3 regions of the Arthrobacter sp. E70 genome follow, and region 2 is predicted to be linked to each of the others. Evidence: riboswitches for the same ligand, from Rfam matches in the RefSeq annotation. Region 2 holds a riboswitch; each other region holds the start of a gene.

Region 1 (4,918 bases), on a different contig from region 2:
CGAAAAGATCTCCCCGCCAGAGCAGCACCAGCCCGAGCCGGGCCTGGACGCGGAACTGGAGCCCAAGGCCGACCTGGGCGAAGAGACCTACCGCGGCACCGGGCGGCTGGAAGGCCGCCGTGCCATCGTGACCGGCGCGGACTCCGGCATCGGCGGGGCAACCGCCATTGCCTTCGCAAGGGAAGGCGCCGACGTCGTGCTCTCCTACCTGCCGCAGGAAGAGGAAGACGCGTCACGGATCGCCGGAATCATTGAGGCGGCAGGTCGCAAGGCAATCAAGGTCCCCGGCGACCTCAAGGACGCTGCGGCCTGCACGGACCTGGTGGACACCGCCGTTGCCGTCCTGGGCGGGGTGGACATCCTGGTCAACAACGCCGGCAAGCAGGTGGCCCAGAAGGACCTGCAGGACATCACGGATGAACAGTTCGACCACACGCTGAAGACCAACGTCTACGCCATGTTCTGGCTGACCAAGGCTGCGGTGCCGCACATGCCGCCGGGCTCCACCATTATCAACACCACCTCGATCCAGGCGTACAACCCCTCGCCCACGCTGGTGGACTACGCCACCACCAAGGCCAGCATCAACAACTTCACGAAGGGGCTGGCGCAGCAGCTGGCACCGAAGGGGATCCGGGTGAACGCGGTGGCTCCGGGCCCCATCTGGACCCCGTTGCAGGTGAGCAGCGGCCAGCCGAAGGAGGAACTGCCCGAGTTCGGCCAGTCCACTCCCCTGGGCCGGGCCGGGCAGCCCGCCGAACTGGCACCCGCGTATGTCTTCCTCGCGTCGCCGGAGTCCAGCTACGTGGTGGGCGAAACGCTCAACGTCAACGGCGGCAGCCCCACGCCGTAGCCGTTGCCGCTTATCCGGCGGCTTCCTGTTCGGCAAGCAGCGCGTCGGTGGCCTCGTCCGGCTGGCCGTCGAAGAACTGGGCCAGGACGGTCTTGAACACTGTTTCTCCGGGCGCCGCCCGGAGAAACAGTGTCATGGAGGACCGCAGCTTCTGCGCGTCGATGCCGCCCAGGATATCCTCGGCGGACCGGTCGGGGTGGTTGGTCAGGGCCTGCGCGCATTCGAGCAGCCGGGGGCCGAGGACGTCGTGGTCCAGATAGGCGCGTGCTTCAGCCAGGGATGCGATGGCGTAGGTGCGGGACATGGCGCTGCGCCCCAGGCCGGCGATCTGCGGGAAGACGAACCACATCCAGTGGCCGGTCTTGTTGCCCACCTGCAGCTCCCCCAGCGCCTGCTCATAGGTTCCACCGCGGTTTTGGGCGGTGACGAAACGGGCGAGGTCAAACGGTTCATTCATTGGATCTCCCAGGTGCGTTTCTCAGGGTCAGGTCCTTCTCAAGGGCATCCGCGGCCGCTTGCAGCTGCGGATCTTCCCGCCATCTTGCCAGGACAACGTCGGCGCGCTGCCGTTCGCGTTCCCCCAGTCCCGCCAGCAGCGGCACCAGGACGTCCGCGATCATCGGCTCCACCAGCTCCTGGGCCAGCGCGGAGCGGAGGAACCCTTCAAGGCGGGTCAGGTCCGAATGCCGGAGCCCGCGGACTTTGGATTGCAGCAGCACGACGGCGGCCAGGCGCCGCTCAAACACTGGCCGGGCTCCGGGTTTAGGCTGGCCCCAGAGCGCCGAAGCAAGCATGACCGTGCCGTCGTGGTCAAGGGCCTTGAATTTTCGCAGGGCGTCGCGCACGGTGCCGCGGACCGCCCCGACGGATGAGCCGTAGGAGGCGAGGGCCCCGCCCAGCCGGCTGCCGACGTCGTCCGCCCGGTACCAGGCACCCTCATTCTGGAGGGTCCTGTCGATGAATTCCGCGGCCGCGGCCACCGTGTCCGTGGCGCCGCTCATTGCCCACGCCCCGTTGCCGCATGCCGGATGCAATAGGGGGTCCACGGCCGGGCTTCCAGCCGGCCCTCGGCGATGGGCTCCCCGCACACCGCGCAGATACCGTAAGTACCGTCGCCGATCCGGGCCAGGGCGGCCTCCACCTGGTCAAGCCCCGCCGAACTCTGCTTCAGGAGCGCTGCGGCCTGGGAGAGTTCAAAGGCGATCGTTGCACCTTCGGGGTCGTGCTCGTCGTCGACGTTGGAGTCCTGGCGCGCTGAATTCGCCGCCGCGATATCCGCCCGGAGCGCCGGCAGCAAAGCCGACCTCCGCTCCCGCTCCTGCTCGAGCAGCACCCGGAACCGTTCAACGTCTGGCATAGGGAAAGCCTAGCGCCCCCTCAGGACCTTGATCTTGGTCACGATCAGGGGCATAGTTCCGAAGCCTGCCGGGTGCTTGCATGGCTTGGCAGGAGACCGTGGCGGAAGCGTTACCAAGGCATGCATGAACACGTTGCAGTAACAGGCGAAGTCGCGCATCAAAACGATTGCTTAATGCGAGAGGAAAACCTCGCATGTTATCCAAATGTGACAATTGACCCGAGAGCGGGTTATGGTCGAATGGTGTCCCTCCCAGACGGGACATTCCCATCAGCTTGCCGAGCCCTGCCGCTGACCCGGGATTCGATCGTTTCCAGCTGGCAGGGACGGGGGAACCACATTTCCATGGCCTCTTGAGGCCTTGGGGTTAAGTCGAATAGCGCCTCCGTCCGTTGCGGGGTGCTTTCGGCCGGGCATCTCCAGCCCGAACCCGACAGCTCACCCCGCAGGCATGGGAGAGGCGATCAACCGTGTCAAAAATTTCCAATGCAGCCCGTCACCGCGCGACTCCGGCCCGCTCAATTGTGCTCGAGGGCCTCGCCGTGACAGCGAAGTCCCAGGCCCGCTCGCTGGGCCGCCCGGCGCTCGCAGTGGCAGCAGCATCCGGCATTGCGTTCGGGGTCGGTGCGCCGGCCCACGCAGGTGTAACCGCCCCGGGCACCACGACTAACGTCGAGGCCACCGCCGAGCCCGCCGCGCAGGTGGCAGCGCCGGCCGCCGCTGCCGGCACCGTCCACACGGTGGTTTCCGGCGATACCCTTGGCGCCATCGCGTCAGCCTACGGTGTCGGCCTGAACGACGTCCTGTCCGCCAACGGACTGGGACTGTCCTCAATCATCTACCCGGGTGACCAGATCCAGATCCCCGAGGCAGGATACGTTGCGGCAGCACCCGCCCCGGCACCCGCTCCCGCCCCGGCACCCGTTACGGCGGCAGCTGCGTCCACTCCGGTGAACACCGGAATGAACATGTCCTACGCTTCGGCCACCCCGGCCTCCACCGGTACCGGCACGGGAGCCGCGATCCTCGCATCGGCCTACGGCCAGCTGGGTGTCCAGCAGGACTGCACGGCCATGGTGGAAAAGGCCCTGCGCTCCGTGGGCAAGTCGGTGGGCGACCTCGCCCCCACCCAGTTCTTCCAGTACGGCAGCGTGGTGGGCAGCCCGGCCCCCGGTGACCTGATCATCACCTCCGGCCACGTGGGCGTGTACGCCGGCAACGGCCAGGTGGTCAGCGGCGGCGTCAACGGCTACACCACCGAGGTACACTCCATCAGCTGGCTCGGCGGCTACTCCGCCGTCCGCGTGGCCTAACCACCGCGCGTCGAAGAAGGGCGGCGGCCGGGATTTCCGGCCGCCGCCCTTCTGCGTTCAGGTCCCGCAGAAGGTCATGTAACTCCCGAAGTCTTCGGGCGCTCCCTCGGCGTAGCGTTCCAGCCCAGGCCGCTCGGTGAAGGGTTCAGTGACCGCTTCCAGCAGCCGGCGCAGGGGGTCCAGGTCTCCCCCGGTGGCGGCCGCGAGTGCTTCTTCCACCAGGTGGTTGCGCGGAATATAGGCCGGGTTCACGCTGTCCATCAGCTCCTGGTCGGGGCCCAGGGCCTGCCACCGCTCAACCCAGGAATCGAAGGCCGGCAGGTCAAGGACCATGCCGCGGACGGGCCGGAGGTCGCCGCGGGCAGCCTTGCCGAGGTTCCGGAAGAACAGGGTGTAGTCGACGGGGCCGTCCTTGAGGATGGCGATTGCCCCGTCCACCACGGCCGAGGCAGCCTCATCGGCGGCCGCGGCCTCGGGGATGCCCAGCTTGGCCCTCATGCCGCCGGACCACGCGGCGCTGTATTGCCCGCGGAATGCGCCCAGGGCCTCCACCGCCGGCGTTACCGCCTTCTCCTGGTCCTCGTCGATCAGCGGCAGCATCGCCTCGGCGAGCCTGGCGAGATTCCATTCGGCAAGGACGGGCTGGTTGGCGTAGGCGTAGCGTCCGCTGACGTCGATTGAGCTGTAGACGGCGCCCGGGTTGAATGCGTCCATGAAGGCGCACGGGCCGTAGTCGATCGTCTCTCCGGAGATGGTCATGTTGTCCGTATTCATCACTCCGTGCACGAATCCGACCAGCATCCACCGGGCCACCAGGGAAGCCTGGGCCGAGACCACGGACCGGAACAGTTCCAGGTAGGGGTTTTCGACCTTCGCAGCGTCAGGGTAATGGCGGGCAATGGCGTGGTCCGCCAACCTCCGGAGCAGGCCGATATTCTCCGTTGCGCGCGCGTACTGGAAGCTGCCAACACGCAGGTGGCTGCCCGCCACCCTGGCCAGGACGGCCCCCGGCAGCATCCCGTCGCGCCGCACCTGCCGCCCGGTGGCCACGACCGCCAAGGAGCGCGTGGTGGGGATCCGGAGGGCGTGCATGGCCTCACTGACCAGGTACTCCCGCAGCATGGGCCCGACGACGGCACGGCCGTCCCCGGCGCGGGCGAACGGAGTGCGGCCGGAGCCTTTGAGGTGGATATCGCGGAGGCGTCCGCTGCGGTCAGTCAGCTCACCCAGCAGCAGGGCGCGCCCGTCGCCGAGCAGGGGTGAGTACCCGCCGAACTGGTGCCCGGCATATGCCTGCGCCACCGGTGTGGCGCCGTCCGGGACATGGTTGCCCACCAGGAGCCGGACGCCTTCGGGGCTGCGGAGGTAGCCCGGGTCCAGGCCCAGATCAGCGGC
Region 2 (4,918 bases):
AGCACGGCGCATTCGTCCTCGCGGACTCCCGGATAGACCTCGACCCAATGATTGAGGCGGCGCTCGCGCAGGATGTCGAACACCGATCCGGCGGCGCCGGCCTTCTCATCCCAGGCGCCGAAGACCACCCGGGGAATCCGGGCCAGGACAACCGCGCCCGCGCACATGGCGCAGGGCTCCAGGGTGACAACCAGCGTGCAGTCGGAAAGCCGCCAGCCGTCACTGCTGCCGCCGCCGGCCCTGGCCCGCTCCCGGAGCCGCTCGGCCGCCTCCCTGATGGCAACAACCTCGGCGTGGGCCGTGGGGTCTCCCAGTTCCTCGCGCTGGTTGCGTCCGGAACCCAGCACATCGCCGTCGGGCCCTATCACCACGGCCCCGATCGGTACATCATCGGTGCTGAGCGCCCGGCGGGCCTCCGCCAGGGCGAGCCCCATCCAGGCGTGGTGTTTCTTTTCGGGCAACGGCATGGCTCAATGATAGTTTCGGGGATACTCAGGTTACTTACCGATGCCGGGAGGCACCATGGACACTCTTCGGGACCGTTTGGGTACGTGGTTCAAGCCGTACGCGGCGCTGGTCCTTCCCATCCTCGTGGGCGGCGTGATCATCGTGTCCCTGGCGCTGCTCGGCGCCGAGGTCTACGACGACGTGGTGGACTCTGCAGGACTGGCCAACCTGGACAAACCTGCCCTGGCATACGCGGAAACCCTGAGGAACCCCGGCCTCAATGCCACAGTCACCGGCTTTACGAATATTGGCGGCGGCGTCGGCATGCCGATCCTTGCCAGCATCCTCACCGCCTGGCTGACCTTCCTTAGCCGCAACTGGCGCCCCCTTATCCTCGTTGGGGGCGCGGCCGCAGCGTCCATCGCGGCCACCACATTCGGAAAGAAGCTCGTGGGCCGCACCCGGCCGGACCACGCCGACGCAGTGCCGCCGTATGAGGATTCACCCTCGTTCCCCAGCGGCCATACCCTGAACACCACTGTGGTGATCAGCCTGATCGTCTACCTCATTTGCCTCCAGTTCAACGTGATGTGGACCCGCGTCACGGCGATCACTGCTGGGACCCTCTTCATCATCGCCATGGGCCTGAGCCGGGTGTTCCTCGGTCACCACTGGCTGACCGACGTCATGGCCGGCTGGATCCTGGGGTTCGCCTGGGTGGCCATAGTGATCCTGGCGCACAGGCTGTTCCACTTGGTCCGGCGCCGGGAGCATGCCGGTGCGCCGCCGTCGTTCGACCGTCCCGTGGTCCGCGACGTGGTGGCCCAGGAACTGCACGACGGCGGTACTTCCGGCCCCGGGCAGAGTACCGGCGGGTGATAGTTTTGGTGGATGCGCACTCTCGTTGTTGACCACCCGCTGGTTGCCCACAAGCTCACCGTCCTGAGGGACAAGAACACGCCGTCACCGGTCTTCCGCCAGTTGACGGAGGAGCTGGTCACCCTGCTGGCCTACGAGGCTACCCGCGAGGTCCGCACCGAGCCCGTCACCATCCAGACTCCCGTCAGCACCACCGTCGGCACGGCCTTCACGAAGCCCACGCCTTTGGTGGTCCCCATCCTCCGGGCCGGCCTGGGGATGCTCGAGGGCATGACCAAGCTGGTTCCCACCGCCGAGGTGGGCTTCCTGGGAATGGCCCGGGATGAGGAAACCCTGGACATCATCACCTATGCGGAGCGCCTTCCGGAGGACCTGACCGGTCGGCAGGTCTTCGTCCTGGACCCCATGCTGGCCACCGGCGGAACCCTGCGCGAGGCCATCAAGTTCCTGTTCAAGCGTGGCGCGTCCGATGTCACCTGCATCTGCCTGCTGGCGGCACCCGAAGGCCTCGCCCGGCTGGAGGAAGAGCTGTCGGGCGCCAACGTGCACATTGTCTTGGCATCCATCGACGAGAAGCTCAACGACAAGTCGTACATCGTTCCCGGCCTCGGCGACGCCGGGGACCGCCTCTACGGCATTGCCGGGTAGGCTGCAACCCTTTTCCAAACAGGGTCCCGCCGCTAGCCTGTGCGGATGGACTGGAAACTTGAACTTGTCTACGTCCCCGTGTCCGACGTGGACCGCGCCAAGGATTTCTACGTCAACCAGGTGGGCTTCAACGCCGACTATGACGAGCGGCCCTCGGACGACATCCGCTTTGTACAGCTGACGCCGCCCGGCTCTGCCTGCTCCATCTGCATGGGCGAGGGGCTTCTGGACGCCCCTGCCGGCACAGGAACCACCCTTCAGATGGTGGTTGACGACATCCAGGAAGCGCACGACCACCTGCAGAACAACGGGGTGGATGTCAGTGATATCGAAGTGCTGCCCTGGGGCCACTTCGTGTACTTCTCCGATCCCGACGGCAACAAGTGGTCTGTCCAGTACATCCCGTGGCGGAACGCGGGGCAGCCGGCAGCTGAATCAACGCGGGCTGATTAACGCGGAGAGCAGCCCGCATCCGTGGATGCGGGCTGCTGCCGGTGCCGGGTTTCGCACCTGCTCACAGGTGCGGGATTCCTAGTACCAGTTGTGGGCCAGGTGGAAGTTCAGGGCGCCACAGGGAGAGTCGTAGCTCTTCTTGATGTAGTCCAGGCCCCAGTTGATCTGGGTGCGGTAGTTGGTGAGGTAGTCCGCGCCGGCGCTTGCCATCTTTTCGGCCGGCAGGGACTGCACGATGCCGTAGGCCCCGCTGCTGGCATTGGTGGCGGTGGTGGTCCAGTCCGATTCCTTGGTCCACAGGGTCTTCAGGCACTGCATCTGGTCAGCACTCCAGCCAAAGGATGCCAGCTGGCTGGCCGCGTAGGCCTGGGCGCCGGCAGGATCGTTGACCGCGACGGCGGGAGCAGGCTCGGGTGCGGGGGCCGGAGCGGGTGCCGCCTCAACGGGGGGAGTGGACGGGGCCGGGGCAGGTGCCGGTTCGGCCGCCTGGGGTGCCACGCTGATCGGCGCAGGAGCGGGGGTTGCTGCCGGATTTGACCGGATCTCGCTCTTCTCGATGCTCATTTGGGCGTCGGAAGCGGCTGTGGAAGAGTGGGCCTCGGTGGCCGACACCGGGACGATGCTGCTGGTCGCCTGGCCCGCGGCGCCTACGCCAACCAGCACGGCGCAGGATGCCGCAAGGATGGCGGCCCGCCGGCCGAGTGTGCTCTTCTTGGCCGCCTGGGCCTTGGCCCGGTGTTTTGCCTTGGACTGCAGGCAGGGTTCTGCCGTGTTTTTGGACATGGTTGATCGCCTCTCACACCTGCGGAGTTAGCTGTCGGGTTCGGATGAGGGCATCCGGCAGCACGGAATGATCACATGCTGCTTAACCCCAAGGGCAGTCAATGCCCGGGACGGTGGGTCCCCCGCCTCTGCCGTTGCTCAAGCGGAATCCGGGAAGTGGCAGAGCTTGGCGTCAACCCGGGATTGCGGTCCGAACGCGGGCCGCACTTAATCGACGGTACAGGAAGCCTGCGCTTAAGTCACATTTAGGTAACGGAAGTCACGATGAATGGCGCGTCGCGTTGCCAGCCGTTATCAGCCGTCCTTATCCGTGGTGCCTCTGGGCCTGCTACTTTGTCAGCGCATAGACCGTGGAGTTGCCCACGGTCCGGGACTGGAAGTTGGCTTGGACCCACGCGGCCACCTCTGAGGTGCCGCCCCGGCCGCCTAAGCCGCCGCCCATGCCACGGGCCCCGCCTTCGATGAAGTAGCTGATCTCACCCTTGGCCACCATGTCCTGGAACTGCGCGAGCGTGGGGTAGGGGTCCCCGCCGTTCCAGCCGCCCAAGGCGATCACGCTCGTGTTGGAGGCCAGTTCCAGGTTTGCTGCCTGGGATGCGCCGGAGACGATAGCGGACCACTTCGTGGTGGTGGCGGACAGGAGGGCGGTCAGCGCGGTGTCCGGCGTTCCTTCGCCGGGCCCGCCAGCCATACCACCGCCGGCCATACCACCGCGGGCGGTACCACCGCCGGCGGGGTCACCGAAACGGGCCAGGCCGGCAGCACCGGCAGGGCCCGACGTCGGGATGGAACCGGAGTGCGCCGTGGCAGCGGTTGCCAGCGTCCATGCGCCCGTTCCGAGGCCTCCTGCCAGCAGGGACACCACGACGACGGCGGCGGGTCCGGCATGGCGGAACCGGCCGGCAGTCCCCATGCCGTCAACGCGGAGCAGGATCGCGGCCGTCGCCAGGACGCCGAGGACAATGGCGGTGATGCCCAGCCACGGGAGCCAGGACGCATCCCGGACCAGCAGCACCGCTGACCACATTGCCGTGGAGAGCACGGCGACGGCCAGCACGATCCGGGCGGGCCAGTACGCCCGCCCGCGCCATAGTTCAATGGCTCCAATGCCCGCCAGGGCCGCGATCGCCGGGGCCAGGGCCACGGAGTAGTACGGGTGGACGATGCCGCTCATGAAGCTGAAGACGCCCGCCGTCACCAGGAGCCAGCCGCCCCACAGGATCAGGGATGCCCGGCTCAGGGAGGTACGGGCCTCGCGTCGGGTGAACCATAGCCCCGCGGCCAGCAGGATCAGGGCGGCGGGCAGCAGCCAGGACACCTCGCCGCCGAAGCTGGTCCCGAACATCCGCAGAAGGCCGGCGGCGCCGCCGAATCCGGTGTTGCCGCCGCCGAAGCCCTCCGTCCCTCCCGGCGCGCCCGCACCTCCGCCTAAGCCCGCACCTCCGCCTAAGCCCGCGCCGCCGCCGGGCATGCCTTCACCCGACCCGGTGATGCGGGCCAGGCCGTTGTAGCCGAACGTGAGTTCCAGGAAGCTGTTGGTGGTGGACCCGGCCATGTAGGGCCGCGCCGAGGCCGGCGTCAGCTGGAAAAGCGCCACATAGCTGCCAGCCACCACGACAATTCCGCCGAGTGCGCCCAGCAGGTGCACCATCCGGCGTCCGAGTGTGGTGGGGGCCGCCCAGAGGTAGGCGAGGCCCAGCGCCGGAAC
Region 3 (4,918 bases), on a different contig from region 2:
CACACCCACGCAGGAGCAGGCTGCCAAGACTCCGGCCAGGAGTGCGGCCAAGGTTCCTGCCAAGCGCAAGGCTGGCGTGCCCGTTTGGCGCACCGGAAAGCCTGATGCCTTCCTGGCCGCCGCCGTTGACACCGCCCGCAGCGCGATTGAGGGCATCACGGCGCCGGCCACGATCGGTCCGCACCTCGCCGCCAAAAGCGAAGGGGACCGCCTCGTGACGCACCTGTTCGAGTCGCGGCTTCCGGGATACGTGGGCTGGCAGTGGTATGCGGTGCTGACCCGCAACTCCCGCTCCAAAGCGGTGACGGTCAGCGAGCTGGGGCTGCTGCCATCCGAGGATTCGATCCTGGCCCCGGAATGGGTGCCGTGGGCCGAACGTGTCCGGCCCGAGGATGCGCAGGACGAGGATGCGAAGAACGAGGATGCGCAGGAACCGGAGCAGGAGCAGGAATCGGACGTCCGCGAAGCAGGGGAAACCACAGCGCGGGATGCGGAGGGGTCTGCCTCCGCTGCGGAAGATGCCCCGGCGGCTGACGGTAGCGGCGAGCCGACGGACGACGACGGCCCGCAGCCAGGAGCCTAGCGCGCCTGACCCAGGGCAATAGGAAACGGCGCCGTCCGGGAGAACCCGGGCGGCGCCGTCGTCCGTTAATGCTGGACTACTTGCGCAGTTCGCCCACCACGAAGTCGATGCTGGACAGCAGCGCCGAAACGTCTTCGGGGTCAATGGCAACGAAGGTGGCAATGCGCAGCTGGTTGCGGCCCAGCTTGCGGTAAGGCTCCGTGTCCACGATGCCGTTGGCGCGCAGGACCTTGGCCACCGTGGCGGCGTCCACCGAGTCGTCGAAGTCGATGGTGGCGATGACGTTGGAACGCTCGTCCGGGTTGGAGACGAACGGCGTCGCGAACTCCGAGGCCTCCGCCCAGGTGTAGATCCGGCCCGCGGAATCGGCCGTGCGGGCAGCAGCGAAGTCCAGGCCGCCATTGGAATTCAGCCACTGCACCTGCGCATCCAACGTGACCAGGGTGGACAGCGACGGCGTGTTGTAGGTCTGGTTCAGGCGGGAATTGTCGATGGCGGTCTGCAGGTCCAGGAAGTCCGGGATCCAGCGTCCGCTTTCCTTGATCCGTGCGGCACGTTCAATGGCGGCCGGGGAGAAGAGGCCCAGCCAGAGGCCGCCGTCGGACGCGAAGTTCTTTTGCGGGGCGAAATAGTAGACATCACTTTCGGCGACGTCCACGTCCAGGCCCCCGGCTGCTGACGTGGCGTCCACGAGCACCAGGGCGCCGTCATCCGCACCGGCAACCCGCTTGACCGGCGCGGAAACACCGGTGGACGTCTCATTCTGGGGCCAGGCGTAGACGTCCACGCCGGCTTCGGCCACCGCTTCGGGGCGGGTGCCGGGATCCGACGTGATGATGGAGGACGTATCCAGGAACGGCGCCTTGTTCGTGGCAGAGGCGAACTTCGAGCCGAACTCGCCGAAGGACAGGTGCTGGGCCTTCTTCTCGACCAGTCCAAAACTGGCGACGTCCCAGAAAGCCGTGGACCCGCCGACGCCAAGGACTACTTCATAGCCTTCGGGCGCGCGGAAGAACTGGCTCAGGCCATCACGGACGGAGCCGACCAGGTTCTTGACCGGGGCCTGCCGGTGCGAGGTGCCGAGGATGGTTTTGGACGCTGCGGCCAGGGCATCGATCTGTTCCTGCCGGACCTTTGACGGGCCGGCCCCGAAACGCCCATCCTTGGGCAGGAGGTCGGCGGGAATCGTGATGCTGGTTTCGCTCACAGGTGCTCCAATTCGGCGGTGACATAGCTTCAGTCCGGGATATCGGGCCGGACAGGTGGTGGCAGCCGGCCGCCGGGTGGCAGCGCAGGCCCTCCCCATTCTGCCTGAACAGCTGTAGGGGCGGGAGCCGGGGCCGTCATAGTCCAGCCAATGAGACGTGCCGGTACGGCTATTCGGACAAAGTCAAAATAGGCTAAGCTGTCCTCCGGACCACGCCGCGGGAAGAGGCGATACGGTGGGACAACGCAAGGTACTGCGCTCGAGGAGCTGAGCTGGATGACGGATCTGATCGACACTACGGAGATGTACCTCCGGACCATCCTGGAACTCGAGGAAGAAAACATCGTCGCCCTTCGCGCCCGCATTGCCGAGCGGCTGCGCCACTCCGGGCCCACCGTCTCCCAGACCATTGGCCGGATGGAACGCGACGGGCTCGTGGTGGTATCCGGCGACCGGCACCTGGAACTTACGGAGACGGGCCGGAAGCGCGCCACCGAGGTCATGCGCAAGCACCGGCTGGCGGAGCGCCTGCTGGCCGACGTCATCGGCCTGGACTGGGCCTACGTCCACGACGAAGCGTGCCGCTGGGAGCACGTGATGAGCGAACGGGTGGAGCGCCGCATCTATGAAATGCTGGACCACCCCACGGAATCGCCCTATGGGAATCCCATCCCCGGGCTAGCTGAACTGGGCGGGCCGCCAGCTCCCGGTTTTGCCGACGGCGCGATCAGCCTGCTCGAAGCCATGAAGAACTACGGCCCCTCCTCCGGCGTCACCGTCAGCCGGCTGGCAGAACCCATCCAGGTGGAACCGGAACTCCTGGCGCAGCTCGACGAAGGCGGAATCCGGCCCGGCGCCGTCGTGGCCCTGGAACGAGTGGGCGATTACATCTCCGTGCGCGTGCCGGGGATCGAGGGTGCGCTGGAGCTGCCGCCGGAGGTGGCAGCACACGTCTTTGTTGCCCTCCAGTAGGACTGCTTCGGGAAGGCTTGGCGTACCCCATCGGGCTGCGCCCATGCAAAGATAACGGAATTGTTACTTAGGGACTTAAGGCCCTATAGTTGAACCAAGCGTTGATACTTAAGCGTTACCTGATCCGGAGCCGAGCTCTGCCAGCGGATCAGGAGCACGAGTCGTAACTGGCAGAGGCGGGGGAACCACAACCGGCAGCGGGGGACTGCCTTGGGGTGAAGTCCGTCAGCAGCAAGCCTCTCCAGTGAAGGATCCTCCGGGGATACCTCTGTGCGGAAGCTTGCTTACGGCGGACCGGGTCTTTGAACTCTCTGACCCGAATCCGACAGCTAACTCCGCAGGCTTACCCAGAGAGGAACCCCACTTGACCATGCAGACCTCCCGGGGCCGCCGCCGCGCGTCCGGCCCCGCTTCGACACCCCGGGTCGTCGAGGTTGTCGCCGCGGAGCGCCCCCGCGATCCGCACCGCGACGCGCGCCGCCGCCGTGGTCCCTTTCGGCAGGTTACGGAGTTTGCCGCCGCCAGCGGAATTGGCCAGAAGGCCGGCATCGCCCTTGCCGCCAGCGGTATCGCCCTGACGGTTGCCATGCCTGCCACCGGTCCCGTCCTCGCCACTGACGCCGCGGGGGCCGCCCCCGTTGCAGCTTCCGCGGTCAGCCCGCAGCCCCAGATTTCCGCCGATATAGGCGCCCAGGTCGACTTCAGCCGCTCCGCCGTTGTCACGCAGGCAGATCCTGACGGCAAGCTCAAGCAGCTGCTCAGCGCGCAGTCCGCCGGCTCCGTCAGCCGTGCCGCCTCGGCGGGCACACTTGCCGCACCCCTGGCCTCCCTGGCCACCGCCTCGCCGTTCGGCTACCGGGTGAGCCCTATCACGGGCGGCTCCGGAGATTTCCACCGCGGACAGGACTTCGTGGCCCAGTGCGGGACCTCCGTCCTGGCCGCTGCCACGGGGACCGTGACCTTTGCCGGCTGGCACGAGTTCGGAGGCGGAAACCGGGTGGTCATCGACCATGGCAACGGCCTTGAGACCACCTACAACCACCTCTCGTCCTTCAACGTCAAGGTGGGACAGACCGTCTCCCGCGGTGAGGTTGTCGCCTTGAGCGGAACCACTGGCGCCTCCACTGGTTGCCACTTGCACTTTGAGGTGCAGGTCAACGGCGAAGTGGTCGACCCGATGGGCTGGCTCTAGGAAAATGACCGTCCACTCTCAGTTGCCGGTCACGGTCCGTGATCTGAATGTGACATTCGGTCAAAACTGCTGTACCGTCTAACTCGCGTCAACTTTTCCGAAGTTGACGCTCTTGAGTGGATTGCCTAACTCTGCCACCGCTCAAGGTCCGTTCGCATTTCATCGTCTGGCAGGGGCGGGGGAACCAATTTTGGCCTTCACTTCGAAGGCCTTGGGGTTAAGTCACGAGCTTCGCAGGAAGCAGTGTGGCCGGGTGACTCCCATCCGAATCCGACAGCTCACCTCGCAGGCATTGGGAGAGGCTACCTTCGTGTCTTCACGCCACACTTCTGCGCGCCACCGTGCGCAAACGGTTCGCAATAACCCCCTGGACTCCGTGTCCAAGGCTGTTAGTGCCAACGCCGGGACCGTAGGCCGCCAGGCTGCCGTTGTGGCAGCTGCTTCCGGCCTCATCCTGAGCATGGGACTGCCGGCCACCGCAGCGGACACCACCGCTGGTGTCTCCGCCTCCACCGAATCCGGCTCTTCACAGACCGCTCTCGCTGTCACCGCTGCGCCCACCGCCACGGTTTCCTTCGAGCGTCCCGTGGTCAAGACCACCGCCGCTCCCAAGGTGGAAACCATCCGGACCCAGTCCACCGCGGCAGACCGCACCGCCGGACAGGATGCCCCCGGAGCCGCGAAGGCAGCGGAGACCGTTTCTTCGGCAGCAACCTCCGGAATTGCAGCGATCGCCTACACCGGCATCGGCCACTCGTACGTCTGGGGCGGCACCAGCCCCGTGACGGGCTGGGACTGCTCCGGCTTCACCCAGTGGGTCTACGCGCAGGCCGGCATCAGCATCCCCCGCACGAACGCGTGGACCGCGATGAAGCCGACTTCCACCCCGCAGCCTGGTGACCTTGTCATGCAGAACGGTGGCGCGCACGTCGGCATCTACGTCGGCAACGGCATGATGATCAGC

The links. Region 2 has a riboswitch for cyclic di-AMP ahead of AC3IMC_RS13385 (aggregation-promoting factor C-terminal-like domain-containing protein). Riboswitches for the same ligand answer to the same signal wherever they lie in the genome.
Region 1: linked by a shared signal. The riboswitch ahead of AC3IMC_RS02955 (LysM peptidoglycan-binding domain-containing protein) and the one ahead of AC3IMC_RS13385 (aggregation-promoting factor C-terminal-like domain-containing protein) in region 2 are both predicted to bind cyclic di-AMP.
Region 3: linked by a shared signal. The riboswitch ahead of AC3IMC_RS17170 (M23 family metallopeptidase) and the one ahead of AC3IMC_RS13385 (aggregation-promoting factor C-terminal-like domain-containing protein) in region 2 are both predicted to bind cyclic di-AMP.

The regions. Positions count from the first base shown of each region.
Region 1 covers NZ_JBYQFR010000002.1:202,955-207,872, forward strand. Annotated here, with positions in the region: gene AC3IMC_RS02935 (glucose 1-dehydrogenase) at 1-853, shown strand, start outside; gene AC3IMC_RS02940 (DUF1810 domain-containing protein) at 864-1,310, opposite strand; gene AC3IMC_RS02945 (DNA alkylation repair protein) at 1,303-1,854, opposite strand; gene AC3IMC_RS02950 (TraR/DksA family transcriptional regulator) at 1,851-2,210, opposite strand; cyclic di-AMP (ydaO/yuaA leader) riboswitch at 2,487-2,677, shown strand; gene AC3IMC_RS02955 (LysM peptidoglycan-binding domain-containing protein) at 2,681-3,523, shown strand; gene AC3IMC_RS02960 (protein adenylyltransferase SelO) at 3,581-4,918, opposite strand, start outside.
Region 2 covers NZ_JBYQFR010000009.1:129,083-134,000, forward strand. Annotated here, with positions in the region: gene AC3IMC_RS13365 (nucleoside deaminase) at 1-467, opposite strand, end outside; gene AC3IMC_RS13370 (phosphatase PAP2 family protein) at 523-1,326, shown strand; gene upp (uracil phosphoribosyltransferase) at 1,339-1,974, shown strand; gene AC3IMC_RS13380 (glyoxalase superfamily protein) at 2,020-2,427, shown strand; gene AC3IMC_RS13385 (aggregation-promoting factor C-terminal-like domain-containing protein) at 2,506-3,210, opposite strand; cyclic di-AMP (ydaO/yuaA leader) riboswitch at 3,216-3,375, opposite strand; gene AC3IMC_RS13390 (glycosyltransferase family 39 protein) at 3,539-4,918, opposite strand, start outside.
Region 3 covers NZ_JBYQFR010000015.1:22,072-26,989, forward strand. Annotated here, with positions in the region: gene AC3IMC_RS17155 (DUF3027 domain-containing protein) at 1-583, shown strand, start outside; gene serC (phosphoserine transaminase) at 660-1,790, opposite strand; gene AC3IMC_RS17165 (iron-dependent transcriptional repressor DtxR) at 2,067-2,762, shown strand; cyclic di-AMP (ydaO/yuaA leader) riboswitch at 2,912-3,122, shown strand; gene AC3IMC_RS17170 (M23 family metallopeptidase) at 3,133-3,954, shown strand; cyclic di-AMP (ydaO/yuaA leader) riboswitch at 4,083-4,260, shown strand; gene AC3IMC_RS17175 (C40 family peptidase) at 4,331-4,918, shown strand, end outside.